One region of the Dietzia sp. ANT_WB102 genome, then DNA from elsewhere that is predicted to be linked to it. Evidence: riboswitches for the same ligand, from Rfam matches in the RefSeq annotation. Region 1 holds a riboswitch; the other holds the start of a gene.
What was found. A riboswitch is a leader RNA that binds a small molecule or an ion and turns the genes downstream of it on or off. The one in region 1 is predicted to bind S-adenosylmethionine.
Positions count from the first base shown of each region.

Region 2: another riboswitch for S-adenosylmethionine. It lies ahead of FQ137_RS12080 (O-acetylhomoserine aminocarboxypropyltransferase/cysteine synthase family protein); the one in region 1 lies ahead of FQ137_RS06350 (OsmC family protein).

Region 1 is NZ_VOBA01000001.1:1,394,177-1,405,690, forward strand. It holds gene FQ137_RS06330 (DUF4389 domain-containing protein) at 1-1,324, shown strand, start outside; partial or broken gene FQ137_RS15695 (excalibur calcium-binding domain-containing protein) at 1,325-1,390, shown strand; gene FQ137_RS06340 (hypothetical protein) at 1,788-2,372, shown strand; gene FQ137_RS06345 (hypothetical protein) at 2,517-3,521, shown strand; SAM riboswitch class I at 3,595-3,689, shown strand; gene FQ137_RS06350 (OsmC family protein) at 4,027-4,530, shown strand; gene FQ137_RS06355 (alcohol dehydrogenase catalytic domain-containing protein) at 4,636-5,679, opposite strand; gene FQ137_RS06360 (heme-binding protein) at 6,158-6,505, shown strand; gene FQ137_RS06365 (hypothetical protein) at 6,633-6,857, shown strand; partial or broken gene FQ137_RS06370 (IS110 family transposase) at 7,005-7,199, opposite strand; gene FQ137_RS06375 (acetoacetate decarboxylase family protein) at 7,337-8,116, opposite strand; gene FQ137_RS06380 (alpha/beta fold hydrolase) at 8,124-8,885, opposite strand; gene FQ137_RS06385 (siderophore-interacting protein) at 9,425-10,300, opposite strand; gene FQ137_RS06390 (iron chelate uptake ABC transporter family permease subunit) at 10,293-11,351, opposite strand; gene FQ137_RS06395 (iron ABC transporter permease) at 11,348-11,514, opposite strand, start outside.
Region 2 is NZ_VOBA01000002.1:77,830-89,343, forward strand. It holds gene FQ137_RS12030 (FAD-binding oxidoreductase) at 1-264, shown strand, start outside; gene FQ137_RS12035 (metal-dependent transcriptional regulator) at 329-1,054, opposite strand; gene FQ137_RS12040 (metal ABC transporter permease) at 1,051-1,920, opposite strand; gene FQ137_RS12045 (metal ABC transporter ATP-binding protein) at 1,917-2,717, opposite strand; gene FQ137_RS12050 (metal ABC transporter substrate-binding protein) at 2,714-3,634, opposite strand; gene FQ137_RS12055 (tRNA (cytidine(34)-2'-O)-methyltransferase) at 3,671-4,147, opposite strand; gene FQ137_RS12060 (bifunctional methylenetetrahydrofolate dehydrogenase/methenyltetrahydrofolate cyclohydrolase) at 4,208-5,065, shown strand; gene FQ137_RS12065 (DUF3017 domain-containing protein) at 5,074-5,427, shown strand; gene FQ137_RS12070 (hypothetical protein) at 5,438-5,875, opposite strand; gene FQ137_RS12075 (homoserine O-acetyltransferase) at 5,872-7,041, opposite strand; gene FQ137_RS12080 (O-acetylhomoserine aminocarboxypropyltransferase/cysteine synthase family protein) at 7,051-8,385, opposite strand; SAM riboswitch class IV at 8,438-8,553, opposite strand; gene FQ137_RS12085 (NADP-dependent isocitrate dehydrogenase) at 8,736-9,953, shown strand; gene FQ137_RS12090 (bile acid:sodium symporter family protein) at 10,136-11,017, shown strand; gene FQ137_RS12095 (MFS transporter) at 11,056-11,514, shown strand, end outside.

The sequences.
Region 1 (11,514 bases):
CATCGACGCCGAACAGGCCGGAATGCCCGGCCTCGGGGACCCGGCCAGCGTGCAGATCCGCGCCACCTCCGTCGTCCCGGGCCAGCCCGTCTTCGTCGGCATTGCCGACGACTCCGACGTGTCCGCCTACCTGGACGGCGTTCCCCACGCCGTCGTCAGGGAACTGCCCTGGACCGGTAACGACACGTTCCGGTGGGCCGGTGCGCCCAACACCGACGGCAACCTGCGCGAAGTCCCCGGCACCCGGACGCCCGCGGCCCCAGCCGACCAGAACTTCTGGGCGACCTCCGCCACCGGCGAGGGCGAACAGACCGTCACCTTCGATCTGCAGGACGGCCAATGGTCGCTGGTGGTGATGAACGCCGACGCCTCCGAACCGGTGTGGGTCGACGTCGACGCCGGAGTCCGCACCGAGCTCCTCGGCGTCGCCAACCCGGGCCTGCTCATCGCCGGCATCGTCGGGCTCATCCTGGGCGTGCCACTCCTGCTGCTCGGCGCCGCCGGACTGGGCCGCGACATCGACCGCGGGCCCACACCACGCGACGGCGAGACGCCCCCCGCCGGGTCCGCGTCCGACGCGTCCGCCCAACGCCGCGCCGACTGCTGCACCGACCCGCTGAGCATCACCGGGCACCTCGATCCCGGACTGTCCCGCTGGCAGTGGCTGTTCAAATGGCTGCTCGCCATCCCGCACTACATCGTCATCGGACTGCTGTGGTTCGCGCTGACCGTCACCACCATCGCTTCGGGCCTGACCATCCTCGTCACCGGCCGCTACCCGCGCTCCCTGTTCGCCTTCAGCGTCGGGGTGCTCCGGTGGAACTGGCGGGTCGGGTTCTACGCCTACGCCGCGCTGGGCACCGACCGCTACCCGCCGTTCTCCCTCGCCGCCGGCGGCTACCCGGCCGACCTCGAGGTGGACTATCCCGAGCGGCTCTCCCGCCTGCTGGTGCTGTTCAAGTGGTGGCTGCTGGCTCTCCCGCACCTGTTCATCGTCGGGATCCTCACCGGCAGCGTCGGCGTGTTCGGCAACGGAACCATGGCCAACAACACCAACTGGGGCATACCGTTGGTTAGCCTGCTGGTGCTCATCGCGGCCGTGACACTTCTGTTCACCGCCCGCTACCCGCGCGGGCTCTTCGACCTGGTGTTGGGCCTTAACAGGTGGGTGTACCGCGTCGCGACCTACGTGCTGCTGCTGCGGGACCAATACCCACCGTTCCGGCTGGACCAGGGGGCGGAGGAACCGGTGGTGGGGGCGCCGGAGAATGGTGATCATATGCGCCCCGATGATCAGGGGCCTGTGGCACCGGGGCCGGAGTAACCAGGCTACGACCAGTCCATGGACGGTGACGGCGACGGCATCGCCTGCGAACGCGACAACCGCTGACTCGCCTTTCGTGGTGCGGCGCGCCGCTGGCTCGTTGACCTGGCCGGTTCCGCACCGCCCGGTGGATGCGGGTCGATCCGCGTCAGGAGCGGGCCTCGTCGTCGTCGGGCGGGTCGTGGTGCGCCTCGACCCGGCATGGAATCCGCCCTGCCTGAGCGTGGAGTGAGTTAATGCGGGCGAGTCGTGGCCACGGCAACATTCGGCGCGCGTCCGGGTGCAGGCAGTTCTGCGTCCGTTCGGCGCGAGGCGAGTTGCGGGATAAACAACCGTCCATTTACAGTTTGTGACGACCGCCTCATCTGGTCGTGTGTCCATCCCGATCGGCCGAGCCCCGGTTCCCCGTGTACCAGCACGGGGCGACGCCTGTCTCATCTCTGCAAGTACCTGAGGAAGTGCAATGAACAAAAGGATCATCCGCGCGTGCGCGATTATGGCGGCGTTCGGTCTAGTTGCGCCAGCGGCAGCCGCCAATGCGCAACCCGCTGCGGATACCGCAGACACCACGGTCAATCTGACCGTCAGAGCGAACTCTGCTGGCTCACTGCGTTTTTCGGTCGCTCCGGAGGCGTCCACCAGCTTGTTCGTCGATTTCGGTGGCAACGCGGCGAACAGCGCGATGTTTGCCCCGAGCATTCGAGATGACCGAGCTGGCAACCCCAGGTCCTACGCACTGCGGGCGGACATCACCGACTTCGTCACCGACGGCGGCGCAACCATCGGCAACGAAAACGTCCGGATGTGGCTCACTGCGGTTACCGGCATCAACGGGACGACCACATCAGTGGGTAGCTGGGATGAGGCTACGAACATGAGCGAGCAGGTCGTTCTGCTCAACCGCACCGGGATCACCCTCCCTGACGTCTCCACCACCTACACGCCGAACCTCCGGGTGACGCTACCGACAGTGACCGAGGGGGACACGACCGTCGTTGACGTTCAGGCCGGGGAGTACTCGGCCACTCTGACGCAGTCGTTGTACTGAACCCGGCTGAATTATTAGGACGCAGTGGCCGCTCCCTCCCAGGGGCGCGAGCGGCCACTGCGATCACTTCACGCGGAGGACGCGGCACCGCAGGACTCTGCGGGCCACGTTATTCCTGCTCAACCAAATCCGAGGGACCTGAAGATGAGTCGCGCACTGTCAGCGATCACGGCACTACTGGTGGCCGTGGTACTAGCCATCCTTGTATCCAGCGGGGTGGCGCAGGCGCAGGAGGATTCCGGCGGTTTCGGCATCCGGATCGGCGAAGTGCCGGTGAATCTTGCCGACAATCCCCGGGCCGCGACTTACATCATCGACAATGTTCCACCAGGAAAACGCTTGGAGCGCCAGATCGTCGTCTCCAGCACGATGGCCGAACGCACCACTTTCGACCTCTATGTCGGAGCCGCCCACGTCAATGACGAGGGATACCAGGCAGAGCCGCGAGGGGCCACGAATGCGCTGACCACATGGACTTCACTCGACAAGACAGAGGTCACTCTCGACCCAGGCCAGGAAGAGGTGGTGACAGTCTCAGTCGACGTCCCCGCCGACGCGCCCGAGATTGAGCAGTACGCGCTGATCTGGATGTCCACGAAGGTGGATGAGAACAACCCCGACGCCGTGCAGGCCGTCAGTCGTGTTGGCATCCGCATGTACCTGTCCGTGGGCACGGGGGACGGACCGCGACCGAGCTTCTCGATCGACTCTCTACTGCCGATCCGGCTGGGCGACGGAACAGCCGCGGTCAAAGCGGTTCTGGAGAATAGCGGTGCCAGAGCAGTCGAGGTATCCGGGACCCTCGATCTCACCGATGGGCCCGGTGGGCTTTCCGTGCCCGCCGTTGAATCCGGCGGAAAGACAATTCCCGCCGACTCCAGAGGGGAGCTGATCATCGAAGTCCCCAACAGCGGCGAGTTCCCGGCAGGCCCCTGGTCGGCCTCGGTGACGCTGGACAGCGGGTACGGCAAAGAAACCGCCGCCGCAGAGATCTCATTCCCGGACCAGGGGGAGGGGGAGCCGGTTCCTGTCAAGGGTGGGCTCTCGGCAGCGGCATGGATAGCCCTCGGGGTCGGTGCCGCGCTCCTGGTCGCGCTACTCGCACTGTGGCGGAGGCGGAGCTCCACATCGGCGGCGGACGCTGCTTAGAGGGGAGCACTCCCGCGCCGACGGCGGGACCGGCTTCCCCGCGGGGGCCGATGTCGTCTAGGGTGGCCATCACCAGCTATCCAGAGCAGTCGAGAAACCTGGTTCGACGACACTGCAGCAACCCCCCGCGCGAGCGGGTGAGGGTGCTCCCGCCAGGAACGATGGGTGAGTGAAAGTTCCGTGCTTCAAGGTGAACCGAGCATCGCGCTGGTGACGACGCGCGTGCACATCGACCTGTGCCGCGTGACCGCGGCCAGAGGGCGAATGCTCATCGGCCGGTGACCCACCGGCCCGCCGCGGACGGGTAGTCGACACGTTCCGCCCGGATCCTTCCTTGTGGCCTGCGTACCGCAGGCGCCCCACCCGCTCGACCGCGACCGATCATGTCCGGGCGCGGACTCGCCAGTGTGCGGGCGGGGATCGGATCCGCCGTCGTGTTCTTCTCCCGTCCGGGGTGGCTCCCGCCGACCGCGCACCCTCCCTGAGCGAAACGAGAGCTTCTATCATGACCATCACCGACACCACCACGACCACCGCCGCTGACCAGGCCGCCGGGCAGCACGCCCTGCGCGTGCACACCCGCGCGGCCCTCGTGACGGGCACCGCGACCCAGGTGCGCATCGACGCCCGCGAGCACGAGTTCGTGATCGACGAGCCCGCCGACCTGGGCGGGAACGACGCCGGAGCCAACCCGGTAGAACACCTGCTCGCGGCGCTCGGCTCGTGCCAGGTGATCACCTATCAGGTGTGGGCCCAGAAGTTGGGCCTCGCGCTGGACAGCGTCGAGATCGACCTGGCCGGGGACATCGACCTGCGCGGATTCTTCGGCCTGGACCCCAGCGTGCGCGCAGGCTTCCAGACGATCACCGCGACGATCCGGATCACCGGCCCGGAAGAGCAGTCGCGCTACGACGAGCTGATCGCCACAGTCGAGAAGCACTGCCCGGTCGGCGACACTCTCGTCGCCGGGGTGCCCGTGCACGTGGCAGTGGACGTCGCCGCGAGCTGACCGGCTGACCGGGCCGGCACGGCGGGTGCGGACCTCGGGCGTCCGTTACACCACCACCGCGACAGCCCCGGCGGGTCGTGCCCTCGTCGTCGTTGGCATCGTTACTCACGTCCCGTGGGGGGCGATCACAGCCCGGCCGCTGACCGCACCGTCGACGAGATTCTGGTAGACGTCCAGCGCCTGACCGAGGGGGTAGACGGAGACAGCGGGGGAGATCTTGCCGGCCCGGTACAGCTCCACCACCTCATGCAGGTCCTCGATGGTGCCCCAATAGGTAGAGGAGAAGTTGACCTCATAGGGCAGTCTAAAGGCGTTCCAGGCAAAGTCGCCGCCGGCTAGGCCCACCACCGTGAGCGAACCCTGCTGGGCTACGCTGGCGGCGGCGAGTTCGAGGGTCGTGGCGGCGCCGACGAAGTCGAACACCGCGTTGACCCCCTGACCGCCGGTGAGTTCGGTGATCGTCTCGGCGGCGCCCTTGCTGGGAATGCCGATCGCGCCGTCGGCCTCGGCGGAGGCGATCGCGTCGGGTTTGGTGTCAGTCGCGTAGACGGTGGCGCCGGTCAGGGCGCGGATGATCTGCACCCCGACCAGGCCGAGCCCGCCCAGGCCGATACACAGGGCTGTCGCCCCCGGCGCGGTCAGGTGGGGCAGTGCCCGCTTGATCGCGTGATACGGGGTGAGGCCTGCGTCGGCGAGCGGGGCGGCGGCGATGGGGTCGGCGTCACCCAGGGGAATGAGGTTGCGGGCATAGGTGGTCATGTACTCGGCCATGCCGCCGTCCCGGCCCAGCCCGGTGGCCATGTAGCCGACCGAGGCCACGTTCTGACAATACGTGTCCTGGCCCCGCGAGCAGGGCTTGCAGCGCCCGCAGCCGATCGGACCGTAGACCAGAAACGCCTCGCCCGGCGTGAAGCCGGAGACGCCGGGGCCCACCTCCTCGATCCAGCCCGAGACCTCATGTCCCAGAGTGAACGGCGGGGTGAGGAATCCCGTGGGGTCGGCGGGGAAGTCGTGGAACAGGCCCACGTCGGAATGGCAGGCGCCCGAGCCAGCTACCTTGAGCAGGACCTCGCCGGGTCCGGGGCTGGGCTTGTCCACGTCCGTGAGGACGGGAAACGTCTTGTAGCCCTCGAAGACAACTGCTCTCATGGCTGCGCTCCTAGATCCCGGGCCCGCGGAGGAGTGGCGCCCGTCACAAGTGTCCCATCGCGGTCAAGGCGACCGAAACCTCAGAGGTCAGGGCGTCAGCGCAGATCAGCGCGGCGTCGGGCGAATTCGCGCGAACCCGACGCATGTCAAAACTGTAATGTCAGTCTCCGCCCCATGCCCCTCGCTGCCCCGGTTGCTCGACCGCCTCCCACATCCTCGAGACCCAACACGCCGCGATACCGGCCACCGCGCCTGTACCCGCAGAAGATCGCCGGAACCGCATCCAGTCTGTGATCGACCTGCTGGTCCGCGCGCAGATCACGCCCTGAGAACCGTCAACCTCCCCGCAGGGCCGCTGGCCGCCAGTTCCGCACCCCATCGACACCGCCGGCCCGCAGGCAGCGTCGACCTCGTCGTCGTCGATCAATAACCGCAGGCACGCGGTTCGGGGCCCCAGTCAGGACCCGGCTCCGAGAAGATCTCCATGACCGCACCGGTGGCCCAGACCGAGGCTGACGGCGACGAGCACGGCGTCGCTTTTGTCTTGCCCGCCTCCCTGACCGCCGCGACCGCGGCGGTGCCCGCCGATTCTCGGGTGCGGGTCAGGCAGGTGCCCGACCGTGTCGCGGCAGCGGTGCGCTACTCGGGACGGTGGAGCGAGTCGGCCTTTCGAGGTCACCTGGCCGACCTCGAGGTCGGTATCGACCGGGCCGGGCTGGTCGTCACGGGGCCGCCCAGGTACGCCCGGTTCGAACCGCACTTCACTCCGTGGTTCCTGCGGCGCAACGAGGGCGTGCAGGACGTGGTGTGGCTCGACGGCGACTGACCGCGTCACGCATGGGCTGATATATCGCTCGGCGATGCCGCCCACCGTTCGCACGCGGATGGAGCCTGTGCCCGTCGTGGACGGCTGACTCCGGAGAAGTTGCGAAACAACCGTCAATCCAGCGTGTGTGACGACCGCCCTATTTGGTCGCACGTCCACGATCCGGCTGGACGACGGCACCGCCGCGATAGAAGCGATTCTGGAGAACACCGGTGCCAGAGCAGTCGAAGTATCCGGGACTCTCTATCTCGCCGAGGGGCCCGGTGGGCACTCGGTGCCCGCCGTGGAATCCGGCGGAAAGACCATTCCCCCCCGGATCCAGTGGCGAGCCGATCATCGAGGTGCCCAATAGCGGCGCGTACTCGGAGGGGCCTTGGACGGCCGAGGTGACCCTGGACAGCGGGTACGGCAAAGAGACCGCCGCATCAGAGATCTCGTTCCCGGGACGGGGGTGTCCCTATGGGGATTGTTCACGGCTTGGCCCCAGTTCGTCGCTAGCTCAAGCTGCGGCCGGCATCTGTTGTGGTGACGCGGGCTCGCGGTAAAATTTGCGGTTGGTCGGCGTGGCGTAGATGACGTTGCTTCGACGTCGTGCCAGGCACATGACGGCGGAGTTGCGCTTCTTTCCCTCGTCGCGTTTGCGCTGGTAGTAGCGGCGTGATGGTTCGTGGCAGGTACTGGTGATCCAGGCGCTGCGGTCCGCCACCTCACGGCAGGCCGCTCAACTGCGGAGATCTGGGCTACAGATGGGTACTTCTTGAAGTGCGCGCGAAAAGTACGCTGCTGGGAATCGCGACGATGTGGCCCCCAGCAGCGCTCGGACGTCCTGACTTACAGACGCTCGCCTGGCTCTGGATCCTCTAAGTAGTCGTGTATCACGCGTCCCATAGAGTAGGTGAAGGTCACATCGCCGTATAGGAGTGAAGTGACGTTCAGGGGACTCGTAGGCGCCAACCTCGCGGCAGGATGCCCATCGGGGAACGTGAACCGGATGTCATCGACCGAAGCGTCAAACAGTTTGACAGTGAACGGCAGCGGCAGCTCAATGAGTTGACTCAGGGCCGCATACCCGCCGAACGGTTCGGGAATCTGGCGGTGAGAGTAGTAGTTGAGATGGCCCCCGAGGTTGCCCACGTGAGTGTCTGTGACGTCCGCCTGGACTTCAATTACCGGGCTGCCGTCGACGCTTAGAGTCGAGGTCAACTTGTTGCCATCGCTAGTCGTGGAGCGCACTCCAGGCATGGCTGGGATCCCGGCGCCTTCCCGAGCGTACGAAATAACACGCGGCGAGCTGTTCCAGTAGTACGCAAAGTAGCGCCCCGGAATCGCCATGTTCCCGTCAGCCGCCAAGCTGTCGTGCCCCTCTATCTCGACCGTCAAGTAGGTCAGCGAGAAAGCGCCGAAGCCGCTGCTCTGATCGGGTTCGATCTCGTACATGTTCATCTGAACGGTGTTGTTGGCGTGGGGGACCAAGCCCGGCGGCAGAATATCCTCCAGGGCAGCTCGGTCGGCCTCGTAACCGACGATGACCATGCGGGCCTCACGGATGAGCTGCGGGGTTTCGGGAGCCCAAATGGTCGGGGGCATCCCGCGGTACGGAACTCTGCTCATGTCGCTATCACTTCTCCTTGCTGGAAAGGGCGTCTTCCCAAAGGCGCACAGTTTGAATGGGTTGCTCGATCATCGGATAGTGGCCTGCATCTCGAATAGCCACCAGGTTCGCGTTGGGCAATGCGGATGCCGTCTCGGCCAGGTAGTCCTTCGTCACGAACGAGTCGCTGTCGCCGTATGCGAGGGTCACGGGTCCTTGGAAGTTCGCCAACTCGGAGCCGAAAGCGGCGCTGCTCCAGTTGGCCAAGTAGGCATCCCAGACCTCTTTGTTCAGGAGTAGTTGGGACCGTGAGGCGATGTTCTGGAGCTGAGCCGGGCTCAGGTGGGGCGCTAGACCACCGAGGGTGGGCGCAGGGTCAGCATAAGCCGACTGGAACCCTGCGTAAGTGGCCTCGTCAAACGGTGTTCCGAAGGGGGATACCGGTGTCAGCGCCACGACAGCTGAGACGCGGTCGGGCTCCATCGTCGCAACGCGAAGAGCGGTTCCGCCACCCATCGAATGACCAAGAAGTGCGAACGAATCCCACCCCAGCGCGTCGGCCGCAGAGAGCGCGCCTCTGGCCATCCCGTCGATACCCTCAGCAGAGTGGCGGCCGGTTGTCTCGCCCGGCCCATAGCCCGGAAAGTCGTAGTACGCGTAGGTGAACTCATCGAGATTTGTCTCGAGCTGGGTCGCTGCCCATACCGAGCTATCCAGCGCCCACCCATGCAGGACGAGTACTCGTGCTACGCCGGAGCCTTCCGTTCGAAGTGCAGGTGCTTCCGCCATACCTTCTCCTTAGGTCGGGCCGAGCGATCGCTCGGGCGGTGCGGTGGCACGACTATATGATTTTCATCACAGTACATTGGCGGAATTGGCAATCTTGAGTCTTGCGTGCGCGAAAGGTTGGGAATCCGTCAGCTCGACAAGTCGTCGACTGGCCTCGGAGGCTGTCTGTGGTCAGCCCCTTTCTCTGGCGTGCGTCTTGGCGCTGCCCCACCGGCGGAAGGGCCGACGTAGTCGCAATTCGCCACACTGGCAGCACGAGCCGAGGCGATCGCCGAGCGGAACATGCCGTTAGTTGCGACCCACTCACGACGGGCGTTGGTCGGCCGCGGGCTCTAGTCCTTCGCCCACGGCGGTCGAGTGCCGAAGCTGCCATAAACACCTCACACACCCGCTGCTTGCCGATGAGTCGATCCTGGATTGCAGATTGCCCGGGAGGCCGAGCGCGCGGTGCAGAACCCGACGCAGCGGGCCGGTGCGGGCTGGGCGCACCTCGTCGTCGTCGCCCCATCCCGAAGTGAACAGGGCGAGCTGTTCAGGACCTACAGCGGCCCGCCGAGGCGCCAGTAACCAGTGAACTGGACGCGATCGGGCTCCTGGCCGCGAGCGAGGAGATGACGGCGGACGGCCGCTACCATCCCGGACTCGCCGGCCACCCACGCAAACCCGGTGGGGAGTTCGGCCGCGGCCAGCGCGGCGATGAGCTCGTCCGCCGAGCCGGGTGCCGCCGCCACCACGCGAACCCGCACGCGGTCGGCGTCGGCGGGGGAGACCGCGGGTAGGACAGTGCAGGGTAGTGCGGAGGGGTCGGGCACCGCGGCCAGCACGTCGAGGGGCAGCGATGGCGGCCGCTCCTCGATCAGCCGGGCCAGCGCGGGCAGGGCAGTGGCGTCCCCGACGGCGAGCATGCACTCCACCGCGGGAAGGGCGCGGCTCACGCGCGGGCCGACGATCGTCAGTTCATCACCAGGCCGGACCGCCTCGAGCCAGTGCGCTCCCGCGCCCGAGGCATGGCGGACCAGATCCACGCACAGCGCGCCGTCTCGCAGGGACCGCACGGTGTACTCGCGCACCAGTGCAGCGCCTCCCGGCGGGTGACCCAGCCCGCCGCCCGGCGCGGGAACGGGGAGCGTGACCTCGCCCGTGGCGGGATCAGGCAGGCAGAAGACCACGACGTCGTCGAAGGCCGGGCTGCGCACGGCGGGCACGAGGCCGGGGTCGCCGGCCGCTGCGGTGGCGGTGGTGTCTGCGGAGCTGGTGGCGGCGAACTCCCCGAGCTCGTCGCCCTCGAGCGTGACGCGCACCAGCTCGGGAGCGAGGGGCTCGACCGCGCGGACCCGGACCCGGCGCAGTGCGGTCGGCTGCCAGCTCTCCGCCCGGTGGGGGTTGCGCGGGCGCCGGGCCGTCTGGTCAGACACGACGGCCCTCCCGCCACAGCAGACCCAGGAAGAACAGCCCGCCGAGCACTACCGTCACGACGCCCACCGGGAGCGGTAGGGCGAACGCGTGCTGGGCCACCAGATCCGAGGCCAAGAGCAGCACCCCGCCCAGCAGCGTCGCCGGGAGGACCCGATCGCTGCGGGTGAGCAGTCGTGACAGGTGCGGAGCCACCAGCGCCACGAACGAGATCGGCCCGGCCGTCGCCACCGCCGCCCCGGCAAGCACCGTGGCCGCCGCCAACAGAACCAGGCGCGTGCTCCGCAGTCGCACGCCCAGAGCCACCGCGACGTCGTCACCCAGCGCGAGCGCGCGCATGGCACGTGACCGACTCGCGATGACCACCGACGCCACGAGCAGCACCCACGCCAGCGGCCAGAGCTCGGACCAGCCGCAGCCCTGCAGCGAGCCCGTCAACCAGACCTGCGCGGTGACCGCGCTGGCCACGAACCCTCGGGAAAGCAGGTGCGCCACATACGCCATCGCCAGGGCACCCAGGGCCACACCGAGCAGGACCAGGCGGGCGCCGCTGAGCCCTCGCCACCACGTCAGGGCCAGGATGAACCCGGCGGTGAGGGCCGCGCCGACGAGCGCTCCCGTGGCGACCTGTGCGATCCCGCCGCCCAGCACGAGGATCACCGTCGCCCCGCCCGCCGAGGCGCCCTGGGTGATACCGATGATGTCCGGGCTGGCCAGCGGGTTGCGGGTGAGCGCGCAGAACAGCGCGCCCGAGGTCGCCAGCGCCGCACCGACCGCCACCGCGACCAGCGCCCGGGGCAGGCGGCGTTCATGGATGAAGAAGTTGGTGGTGCGATCGGGTGCGTCGCCGAGCAGGGTCGCGACCGCGTCGGGGATCGGGATGGTGAACTCGCCGACCACCAGCGAGGCGGCCACGAGGACCACGACGACGACGGCGAGGGCTGCGGTCACCCACGCCGTTCGCAGGTGCAGCCGGACCGAGAAGCCGCCGGCGGTGAGGAGGAGCTCGCCGGTCGGCAGGGCCTGCCCGGTGTGCGGTGTGGTCGTCGTCATGCGACACCCACCCGTCGGCCCGCGGCGAGGTACGCCACCAGCATCGGCGCACCGATGAACGCCATCACCACGCCCGCGGGGGTCTCCGACCCGCCCGCGATCACCCGGCCGACCACGTCGGCCACCAGCAACAACGCCGGGGCCACCACAATGGACAGCGGCA
Region 2 (11,514 bases), on a different contig from region 1:
CACGCCGGCGACGGCAACACACACCCCATCATCGTGTTGGAGGACGACGACCCGGAACGGGCCGAACGCGCAAGACTCGCATTTGGTGAGGTCATGGAACTGGCGATCTCGATGGGCGGGACCATCACCGGCGAGCACGGTGTCGGCCGACTCAAAGCGCCGTGGCTTCCGGGCCAGCTGGGTGACGACGTCATGGAGTTGACCCGGCGCATCAAAACCGCGATCGACCCGCAGGGGATCCTCAACCCGGGCGTGATGCTGTGACCGCCTGACGCTCCTGGCAGGGGGCGTGAGAGGTAATCCGGCCCATGCGGGCAGGGCCGGAAAGTCACTGGGAGGCGGGTCGGCCTTCGTCGTCGTCGACGCCGCCACCGGTGACGCGGACGCGCACTGCCGCAGCGACCGGCGTGCCCAACGGAACCGATCGCCCGTCCAGGGCGACGGTGATGATGCCCAGTTCCACCTGCCGAGAGATCACCTCCACGGGACTGTCGGGACGCATCCCGATCTCAGCGAGGTGCCGCAGCACCGAATTGTCGCGGTCCGACACCCGGGTGACGATGCCGATGGTTCCCTCGGCGACCCGATCCAACGGCATGTCCCCGAGGGGGTCTACCTGGCCTTCACGAGTGGGGATGGGGTCGCCGTGGGGGTCCCGACGGGGATGGCCGAGAAAGAGGTCAAGGGCATCGACGAACCGGTCCGAAACCACGTGTTCGAGCATGTCCGCCTCGGCGTGCACCTCGTCCCACGAGTAGTCCAGGCAGCTGGCAAGGAAGGTCTCGAGGATCCGGTGCCTGCGCACCATTGCCACGGCTAGCCGATGCCCGTTTTCGGTGAGTTCCACGGGCGCGTACGGCCGGTGCTTCGCCAGCCCCTGCGCCACCAATTTGCGGACCCCTTCGGTGACCGTCGAGGGTGACGCGCCCAACCGCTCGGCCAGAGCACTCGAGGTGACGGGATCCCCGCCAGCCCCGAGAGCGTGCACCGCCATGAGATAGGCCTGCATGGTCGGTGTGAGATCTGCGAGTCCCACGTCGGGAGTGTCGGTCATACAGCCAGTGTCCCAGCCCGTCGTGCTCTCCGGCCCGTCACGGCGCGCGTCACGATCCCCCGCTGAGGGGCGAACAACTGCGCCGCCGTGAAGATGATCGCCTGGACGATCACGACCATCGGACCGGGAGGAAGGTCAGCGTAGTAGGCGACATACACACCGGTGATGCCGCCGATCAGGGCCACCACGACTGAGACGGTCATCAGCGAGCGCATCGTGTTGGTGAGTAACTGCGCGGTGGCGCCCGGGATGATGAGAGTCGCCACCACGAGGATCACCCCCACGGACTGGACGCCGGCGACCGTGGCGGTTGCGAGGGTGACCAGCAGGACACCGGTCAACACCTTGGTTCGGAGACCCAGGGTGTGGGCGTGCAGTTTGTCGAATGCCAGGAGAACGAGGTCCCGCCGAAACGTCAGCAAGACCACCACGGTGAAGGACGCGACGATGACGACCTGCACGAGTTGTTCATCACCGACCCCGAGCAGGCTGCCGAACAGGATCGTGTGCAGGTCCTGCTGGCTGGGGAATCGCGAGATGAGCACGAGGCCCACGGAGAACAGCGCGGTGAACACTATCCCCATCGCCGCATCCTCGCGGACCGTCCCGCCCGCGCGGACGGCGCCGATCAGTGCGACGGCGATGAGCGAGGCCAGGAGGGCACCGATGGCGAACGGCATTCCCACCATGGAGGCGACGGCCACGCCCGGCAGGACGGCGTGGGAGACGGCATCCCCCATGAGCGCCCAGCCCATGTGGACGAGCCAGCAACTGAGCAGCGCTCCAGCCACGCTGGCGGCGATCACCACGACCATCGCCCGCCGCATGAAGTCGTACACCATCGGTTCGAGCAGGAAGTCGATCACGTGAACACCTCGTGGGACTGGTCAGAGCGATTCAGTGCGTTCGTCGGCTCGGACACCGAGTGGTCGGGGTGTCGCGCGCCGAGCAGGGTGGCAAGCATCTCCGGTGTGGTGGTTTCGGCAACTGGCCCGTGGGCGACGAGTCGGCCGTCCAGCAGCGCGACGGAATCCGCCAGTCGATCGACCGTGTCGAGGTGATGTGTCGACACCAGTGCAGTGCGGCCCTGGGATGCGAGTTCGCGGAGCACGTCCAGATAGACGCCTTCACTGCCAGCGTCCATGCCGTTGAACGGCTCGTCGAGCAGCAGCAGGTCGGCTTCCTGGGCGAGGCACCGCGCGAGCAACACCCGGCGGCGTTGTCCGCCGGAGAGTTGACCGATGCGACGCCGGGCCAGATCAGTGAGTCCCACCCGGTCGAGCGCGGCGTCGACGGCGTCACGGTCTGATCGGGCCGGCCTCCGCCACGGGCCGATGAACGGTCGACGTCCCTGCATGACCACATCGCGGGCGGTTACAGGGAACCCCTCGTCGATGCCGTCCGCCTGACCCACCGTGGCGACCCGGCCCGACCGCAGCGCGTCACGAACCGGGAGATCGAGCACACTGATGCGTCCGGTCACCGGTTTGACCAGCCCGAGCAGTGCTAGGAGGAGGGTCGACTTCCCGGAGCCGTTGGGGCCGAGGAGAACCGTCACCGTCCCGGTGGGGACCTGGATCGAGACGTCAGCGAGAGCGCGGACCTGGCCACGGTCGACGGTGAGGTCGGAGACGTCGACGGCGAAGTCTTTTCGGTCACTCATGAGCGCGTCAATCCCTTCGTGATCAGATCGATGTCGTGTTCCAGTAGGGCGAGGTAGGTGGGGACGTCGCCGTCGGGCTCCGAGAGCGAATCCACGTAGAGGGTCCCGCCGAACCTCGCGCCGGTAGTACGCGCCACCTGTCGCATCGCGGTGTCAGACACAGTGGACTCGCAGAACACTGACGGGATCTGTTGGTCACCGACGGCGTCGATGAGCGCAGCCACCTGTTGAGGCGTTCCCTGCGCCTCGGTATTCACGGCCCAGAGGAAGTGTTCCTCGAGTCCGACGTCGCGTGCGAGGTAGGAGAACGCGCCCTCACAGGTCACCAGGGAGCGGTGGTTGGCGGGCAACGACGCGATGGACTCCTCGGCCCGAGCCAGCAGAGCATCGAGCTCGGCGTCGTATTCCGCTGCCCGCCGGGCGAACTCGTCGGCGCCGTCCGGGTCCATCTCGGTCAGCGCGGCGGTGATGTTGCGGACGTAGGTCTTGCCCTCCCGTGGCGAAATCCAGGCGTGGGGATTGGGCTTGCCCACGTACTCGCCGGACACGATCGGGAGCGTGTCGACCCCCTCGGCAGCGACCGCGTACGCGGCACCGGACTGGAAGAAGCGGCTCAGCCAGTCGTCGACGCCGAGGCCGTTGGAGATGAGAAGGTCGGCGCCGGCAACCCGCCTGAGGTCACCGGTGGTGGGTTCGTACTGGTGGATGTCGGCGCCGACCTGGGTGATGGACTCGACCACCGCACGGTCACCGGCGATGCGGCTGGCGATGTCCGCGAGGATCGTGAACGTCGTCGCCACCAAGGGCCGATCGTCCTCCGGGGAGTTCGGGTCGACCACGCCGCATGCCGAGAGTACGAGTGGCAGGGTCAGGGCGGATGCGAGGATTCGCCACGAGCGAAAGGCTAGTTTCGGCATGCCGAAAAATATACCGTGGCTCGGCGGCGATTCCAATTACGGGGCCCCCGAGAAGCCGTGTTGTCGCCACGCCTCGTAGACGGCGACCGCGGCCGCGTTGGACAAGTTCATGGAACGGCGGCCCGCCAGCATGGGGATGCGCACCCTTGCCGTGACCCGTACGTCGGACAGCACCTCCTCAGACAGTCCCGTGGGTTCGGGACCGAACAGCAGGACATCACCGGGGGAGAAGCTCACCTGCGGGAGCGACAGGTCCGCTCCGGCGGTGAACGCCCAGACCCGCGCGGGCAGGAGCCGCGCGTACGCCGCCTCCAGGTTCTCGTGGACCTCCACGTGTGCGAGGTCGTGGTAGTCCAGCCCCGCGCGCCGCAGCTGCGGCGTCGACAAATCGAAGCCGAGCGGGCCCGCGAGATGCAGCTCGCAGCCCGCGCCCGCGGCCATCCGGATGGCGTTGCCCGTATTGGGCGGGATGCACGGACGGTCGAACAGCACTCGCACACCTGCACCAGTCATGGGGGATAGTCTCGCAGCGTCGTGCCGACGTGCCCGCCGCGGAGTGGGATACTGGTCCATGTGACCGCGATCAAGCTGGACGGCAAGCTCACCCGCGACGAGATCGTCGCCGACCTCACCACACGCGTAGACGCGTTGCGTGCCAAGGGCATCACCCCGGGACTGGGCACAGTCCTGGTCGGGGACGACCCGGGCAGCCACTCCTACGTGAAGATGAAGCACCGCGACTGCGAGCAGGTCGGCATCTCCTCCATCCGGCGCGACCTGCCTGCAGACATCACGCAGGCCGAGCTCGAGGCCGTGATCGACGAGCTCAACGCCGACCCCGCCTGCACGGGCTACATCGTGCAGTTGCCGCTGCCCCGACATCTCGACGAGAACGCAATCCTGGGGCGGATCGACCCAGACAAGGACGCCGACGGGCTGCACCCTGTCAACCTGGGCAAACTCGTGCTGAACGAGCCGGCACCGCTGCCGTGCACCCCCAACGGCTGCATCCACCTCCTGCGCCGGTTCGGTGTCGACCTCGACGGCGCGCACGTGGTGGTGATCGGGCGCGGCGTCACGGTCGGTCGTCCGATCGGGCTCATGCTCACCCGCCGCAGTGAGAATTCCACCGTCACGCTCTGCCACACCGGGACCCGGGACCTGGCAGCGGAGACGCGCCGGGCCGACGTGATCGTGGCGGCGGCCGGCGTCGCCCACATGGTCACCGCCGACATGGTCAAGCCGGGGGCTGCGGTACTTGACGTGGGAGTGTCGCGTCTCGACGGCAAGCTCGCCGGCGATGTCCACCCCGACGTGTGGGAGGTCGCGGGCGCAGTCTCGCCGAACCCGGGCGGCGTCGGTCCGCTCACCAGGGCATTCCTGTTGAGCAACGTGGTCGAGCGCTGCGAGCGCCTCGACTCCGGCAACTGAGGTCGCCGATGACCCACCCCGCTCCCGACCGACCGCGGAACCGGGCGACGGATGCGCGGCCCCGCCGCACCCGACCCGCCCGCCTGACATGGGCTCAGGTGCGGGCGCAATGGCCGCTCGCGCTCGTGCTGGTGGGGGTCGCGGTCGCGCTGGGATTCGTGATCCTCGAGCGGTGGCGGCGCGGCGCGTTCCTACTGGGTGTGGTGGCGCTGGCCGCGGCGGTCCTTCGGGCGGTGGTGCCGGATGAGCGGGCGCGACTCCTCGGGGTCCGTGGCAGGGGTTTCGACGTGGCCTTCTACGCGGGGCTCGGCGTCGTCATCCTGTGGCTGGCCACGTCAATCGACTCGCTCGGCACCGGGTGAGGGAGCCTGATCACCGGAGCCGCATTGGCACCCCGTCACGAATGTGGTCCCTGATCTCGTCGGAGGCGACGAGATACCCCATCACCGTCAGTGCGACCAGAGACAGCACTGTGCCGACGACAGAAACGAAGGTGACGGGGTCGATCACGATTCGCGCCAATGAACTGAGCGCCAGCAAGGTCACGGCCGACCCGATCACCAGGCGTGCGCCGCGGTGGGCGCGCCACAGCAGCGCGGCCCCCACGACGAGCAGAAGACCCAGCGCAAACGATGAGGCGGCGGTCGCGGCGGCCACGCCGAAGCCCGCCGTGTCGTGACCACCGGTCGCGGTGGCGGTGAGCCCCAGCAGGCTGGCGAATCCGATCGCCATCCCGATGACGCCGAAGCCCGTTGTGAGCCCGGCCAGGACCATCACGGCCGGGCGTGGGGTGCGGTCGTGGTCGGTCACGCGTGTCCCCGTGCTCTCTCGGAGGTTCCCTGTTCGGCGAGCTCGAGAGTGCGCTCGAGCATCGGTCCCACCACGTGGTCTTCAGTGAGGAAGCCGTCGTGGCCGGAGGGGCTGTCGATGACGACGAGCGGGTCCGCGCCGGGAAGCAGTTCCGCCAACTCCTCCTGCTGACGTAGCGGATACAGGCGGTCGCTGGTGACGCCACCAATCACGCACGGGACCGGACAGGAGCGCAATGCCTCCTCGACGCCACCACGGTCCAGGCCGACGTCGTGGCGGTTAAGAGCATCGGTGAGCAGCACGTACGTGCATGCGTCGAAGCGGGAGACGAGCTTGCCCGCCTGGTGATCGAGGTAGGACTGCACGGCGAAGCGACCCGACATGGACAGGTCCTCCCCCCGAGGGTCCTCTCCGGGCTGAGGTCGGTTGGCGAAGCGCTCGTCGAGTTCCACCTCGCCGCGGTAGGACAGGTGCGCGATACGCCGGGCGATGCCCAGGCCGGTTACCGGCGTGCGGCCCGTGCCGTGGTAGCCACCCTGCTGCCAGTGCGGATCCGAGGTCACGGCCATGATCTGGGCGGTCTGGATACCTATCTGATCGGCGGAGGCGCGGGCGCCGACGGCCAGCACGCACGCCGCACCGAGGCGGTCTGGGTGGGTGACCATCCATTCCAAGGTTCTGGCCCCGCCCATCGATCCGCCGATCACGGCGGCCCAGCGGTCGATGCCCAGCAGGTCCGCCAGGATGCGCTCGGACTCGACCATGTCGCGCACCGAGACGGCGGGGAACCGGGCCCCCCAGTAGTGGCCGTCGGGATGAAGCGAGCTCGGGCCGGTGGATCCGCGGCAGCCCCCCAGGACGTTCACCGCCAACACGCAGTAGTGGTCGGTGTCCAGGGGGAGCCCGGGCCCGACGAGCCCGTTCCACCATCCCGGTGTGGGGTGCAGGGAATCGACCGGTCCCACGACGTGGGAGTCACCGGTGAGCGCGTGCTCGACCAGGACGACGTTGGACCGGTCGGCGTCGATCCGTCCCCACCGTTGAACTGCGAGCGTCACCCCCGGGATGACGACACCGGTGACCAGGGTGATGTCGCCGATGGCGACATGGCCGAGGGTGCCGTCACCCGGGGGCAACAGTGCGAGCGGATCAGAGGAGCGGACCATGGGAACGGGTCAGGAGATCGCGGCGAATCCGAGCTCGAGGTCGCCGATGATGTCGTCGACGGACTCAATGCCCACCGACAGGCGGATGCTCGAGGCGGACACACCGGCTTTCGCGTTGGACTCCGGGGTGCCCTGCGAGTGGGTGGTGGTGGCCGGGTGGCTCACCAGCGACCGCACGTCGCCGATGTTGACCAGGCACGAGTGCAGCTTGAGTGCGTCGATGAACGCCCAGGCCCGCTTCTTGAGATCCTCGTCGGACGAGCCCTCGGGAGCGCTCAGTTCAAAGGTGACGATCGCGCCCGCGCCCTTGGGGGAAATCTTCTTCTGGTTCTCGTGCCACGGCGAGGAAGGCAAGCCGGCGTAGTTGACGGTGGCCACCTCATCGCGTGACTCGAGCCACTCGGCGATCCGCTGGGCGTTGGCCACGTGCCGCTCGACCCGCAAGCTCAGCGTGTCGATGCCCTGGGCGATGGCCCACGCGTTGAACGGGCTCAGTGCGGCGCCGGTGTCACGCAGCAGGGTGACGCGGGACTTGAGGGCCAGCGCCGGTGCGCCCAGGTCGGCGTAGACGACGCCGTGGTAGGCGGGGTCCGGGGTGGTGAAGGACGGGTAGAGGTCCTCGCCGTCGCGCTGTGCGCGCCAGTCGAAGGACCCGCCGTCGACCAGGACGCCGGCAAGAGACGAGCCGTGACCGCCGAGGTACTTGGTGGCGGAGATGACGACGACGTCGGCGCCGAGCTCCAGCGGACGGACCAGGTACGGCGTGGCGGTGGTGTTGTCCACGATGAGTGGCGCCTGGTTCCGGTGGGCGACTTCGGCGATTGCCGGGATGTCCAGGACGTCGTTGAGCGGATTGGAGATCGTCTCGGCATAGAACGCGCGGGTGTTCGGACGGACGGCGGCCTGCCACGACTCCGGATCGTCCGGGTTCTCGACGAAGGTGGTCTCGATGCCGTACTTGGGCAGCGTGTGACGCAGCAGGGCATCGGTGCCGCCGTATAGACGGGGGGAGGCCACGACGTGCCCACCGGCCTGGAGAATGGACTGGATCGCGGCGGTCTCGGCGGCCTGGCCCGACGCGAACATCGTCGCGGCCACGCCGCCCTCGAGGGAGGCGATACGCGCTTCGACCGCGGCGACGGTGGGGTTGGTGATACGCGTGTAGATGGGGCCCATCTCGGACAGGGCGAAGCGGTTCGCGGCCTGTTCGGCATCGGCGAACACGTACGAAGTGGTCTGGTAGATCGGCAGATTCCGAGCGCCGGTGTCGGAGTCGACCGGCTGTCCTGCATGAATCTGACGGGTCTCGAAGGCCCAGTCCGGATTGCTGTTGTCGTAGGTCATAGGGGCGGAGCCCCTCCTCTCGTCAGAAGGGTCCGCCCGCTTTTCGACAGCGGACCCGCGCTTGCCACTCACCCGGTCGGGCGGTGGCCAGGTCGTCTCCCGGGGCACCCCACCGCGGTGGAGGGTTGCCGTCCAGCGAGCCGGGGCTTGTCGCTGGCACTCATGACCTGTGGGTCAGGCTAGCCTAAGACGCTCCGCCGCTGCAACGAGGGGTTTCTCGCGCACCGCGCACCCCGGGCCCGGTCGTGCCAGTAGGGTGAGACCCGCATCACGATGTGACGCGATCTGACTGGTGCGGGGACGCGGCAAATCCTCCGCTTTACGAAGACTGGGCGGGGGAAGAGGGACTTATGTCGAAGATCAAGGTCGAGGGTTCCATCGTTGAACTCGACGGTGACGAGATGACCCGCATCCTCTGGAAGTTCATCAAGGACGAACTGATCCATCCCTACTTGGACGTGGACCTCGAATATTACGACCTCGGCATCTCCAGTCGCGATGCCACCGATGACCAGATCACCGTCGACGCGGCCAACGCCATCAAGAAGCACGGCGTGGGTGTCAAATGCGCCACCATCACTCCGGACGAGGCCCGCGTCGAGGAGTTCGGTCTCAAGCGGATGTACACCTCCCCGAACGGCACCATCCGCAACATCCTCGGAGGGACGATCTTCCGCGCCCCGATCATCATCTCCAACGTCCCGCGCCTGGTGCCGGGCTGGACCAAGCCGATTATCGTCGGTCGGCACGCTTTCGGCGACCAGTACCGCGCCGCCGACTTCGTGGCCCCCGGCGCAGGCAAGGTCACCATCACCTACACCCCGGCCGACGGGTCAGAGCCGATCGAGCACGAGATAGTCACCCTGCCCGAGGAGGGTGGTGTGGTGATGGGGATGTACAACTTCACCACGTCCATCCAGGACTTCGCGCGAGCCTCGTTCAATTACGGGCTACAGCACGACTACCCGGTGTATCTGTCCACCAAGAACACCATCCTCACGGCCTACGACGGCGCATTCAAGGACATCTTCCAGGACGTCTTCGACCGTGAGTTCAAGGCCGAATTCGACGAGGCCGGACTGACCTACGAGCACCGGCTGATCGACGACATGGTGGCCTCCGCCCTTAAATGGGAGGGCGGGTACGTCTGGGCCTGCAAGAACTACGACGGCGATGTCCAGTCCGACACAGTGGCCCAGGGCTTCGGTTCCCTCGGCCTCATGACCTCCGTCCTGCTCACCCCGGACGGGAAGACATGCGAGGCCGAAGCCGCCCACGGCACCGTCACGCGCCACTTCCGCCAGCATCAGGAGGGCAAGCCGACCTCCACCAACCCGATCGCCTCGATCTTCGCGTGGACTCGCGGCATCGAGCACCGCGGCAAGCTCGACAACACCCCCCAGGTCATCGAGTTCGCGCATCAACTCGAGGACGTCGTCATCAAGACCGTCGAGGAGGGAAAGATGACCAAGGACCTCGCGCTGTTGATCGGCGAGGACCAGGATTACCTCACGACCGAGGAATTCCTCGCTGCCCTGGACGAGAACCTCAAGCGGACGCGCGCCTGACCCCCAGCCGGATCGAGCGCGCGGGCGCCTGCCCCGACCCGCCGAGCGGCGACCGGCGAGCGGCGACCGGCGAGCGGCGAGCGGCGACCGCAGTCGCTTGACGTGGGATATCGTCCCCGAGCAATGGCCCGTGTCACATCAGGGGCTGTCCTCCAACGTCCCACGATCCCCAGGAGCCCCAGGTGGACCAGAGTCCTCTGATCGACATCGGCCTGCCCGTCGCGCTGGCGATCATCATGGTGGGCATCGGGCTGAGCCTGACCAAGGAAGACTTCGCGGTCCAGGCGAGATCTCCCCGGGCGAGTGTCGTCGGCCTCGTCGGCCAGTTGGTGCTGGTACCGCTCGTGGGCGTCGGCGTGGCGGTGGCGTTCGACCTCGCCCCATTACTGGCTCTCGGCGTGGTACTTGTGGCAGCCTCGCCCGGCGGCGCGACGTCGAACCTCATCACCTATCTGGCCCGCGGCAACGTCGCGCTGTCGATCATCCTCACCGCCATCGCCTCGGTGGCGGTGATCTTCACTCTGCCGCTGTGGTTCGACCTCGGGGCCCGCATCATCCCCGGTGCCGACGCCTTTGAGGTGTCGGTGCCTCTCGCTCAGACCTTCGGGCTCCTGCTCGGCGTCATCCTGATCCCCGTCGTCGTCGGCATGGTCCTGCGAGCCCGGAAGCCGGCGCTATCCGACCGCATCGAGCGGTTCGTCGGCGTCGTGGGTCTCGTTGTGCTGGTTCTCCTGATCATCGGCGTCGCGCTCGGGGAGCGGGACCGCATCGTCGACCTCATCGTGTCCGTGGGCCCGGCGGTTGTCGCCCTCAACGTGGCCGTGATCGTGGTCGGCGGCCTGTTGGCCTGGATCTGCAGGCTTGGCCGCGCGGAGCAGATCGCCATCGCAGCGGAGTTCGGCGTCAAGAACACCACGCTCTCGCTCCTCATCGCGTTCACCGTCATCGGCAGTGAAGAGGTCGGTCTCGCGGCCGCCGTGTACAGCATCGTCATGTACATCACTACGTTCGCGCTGGTCTACGGTGGCCGACGTCTGATGCGCACTGCCCCCGGCGCGGGCTGATCGCCACCTGGCCGCTCGGCTCGGCGTAACCTGCTGCGGTGTCCCAGCCCCCCGCCAATGCGGCCACCAGTGCCACGGCCCGGCAGTCGACCGCTCGCGTCCGCCTCGCGATCCTCGCGTTGTCGCTCGGCGGGTTCGGCATCGGCGTCACCGAGTTCGCGGCAATGGGTCTGCTGCGGCTGATCGCTGACGGCTTCGACATCACCGAACCACAGGCCGGCCACATCATCTCGGCCTACGCCCTGGGCGTGGTGGTGGGCGCTCCGCTGCTGACCGTGTGGACCTCCCGCTGGCGACGACGCACCCTGCTCGTGATCCTCATGGTGCTGTTCACGATCGGCAACACAGCGGCAGCTTTCGCCCCCACGGTCGAAGCGCTGATCGTTGCGCGCTTCATCGCCGGCATCCCACACGGGGCCTATTTCGGAGTCGCGTCGCTGGTGGCGGCCTCCCTCGCCGGACCCGGCAGACAGGCGCGTGCGGTGGCCCAGGTGCTG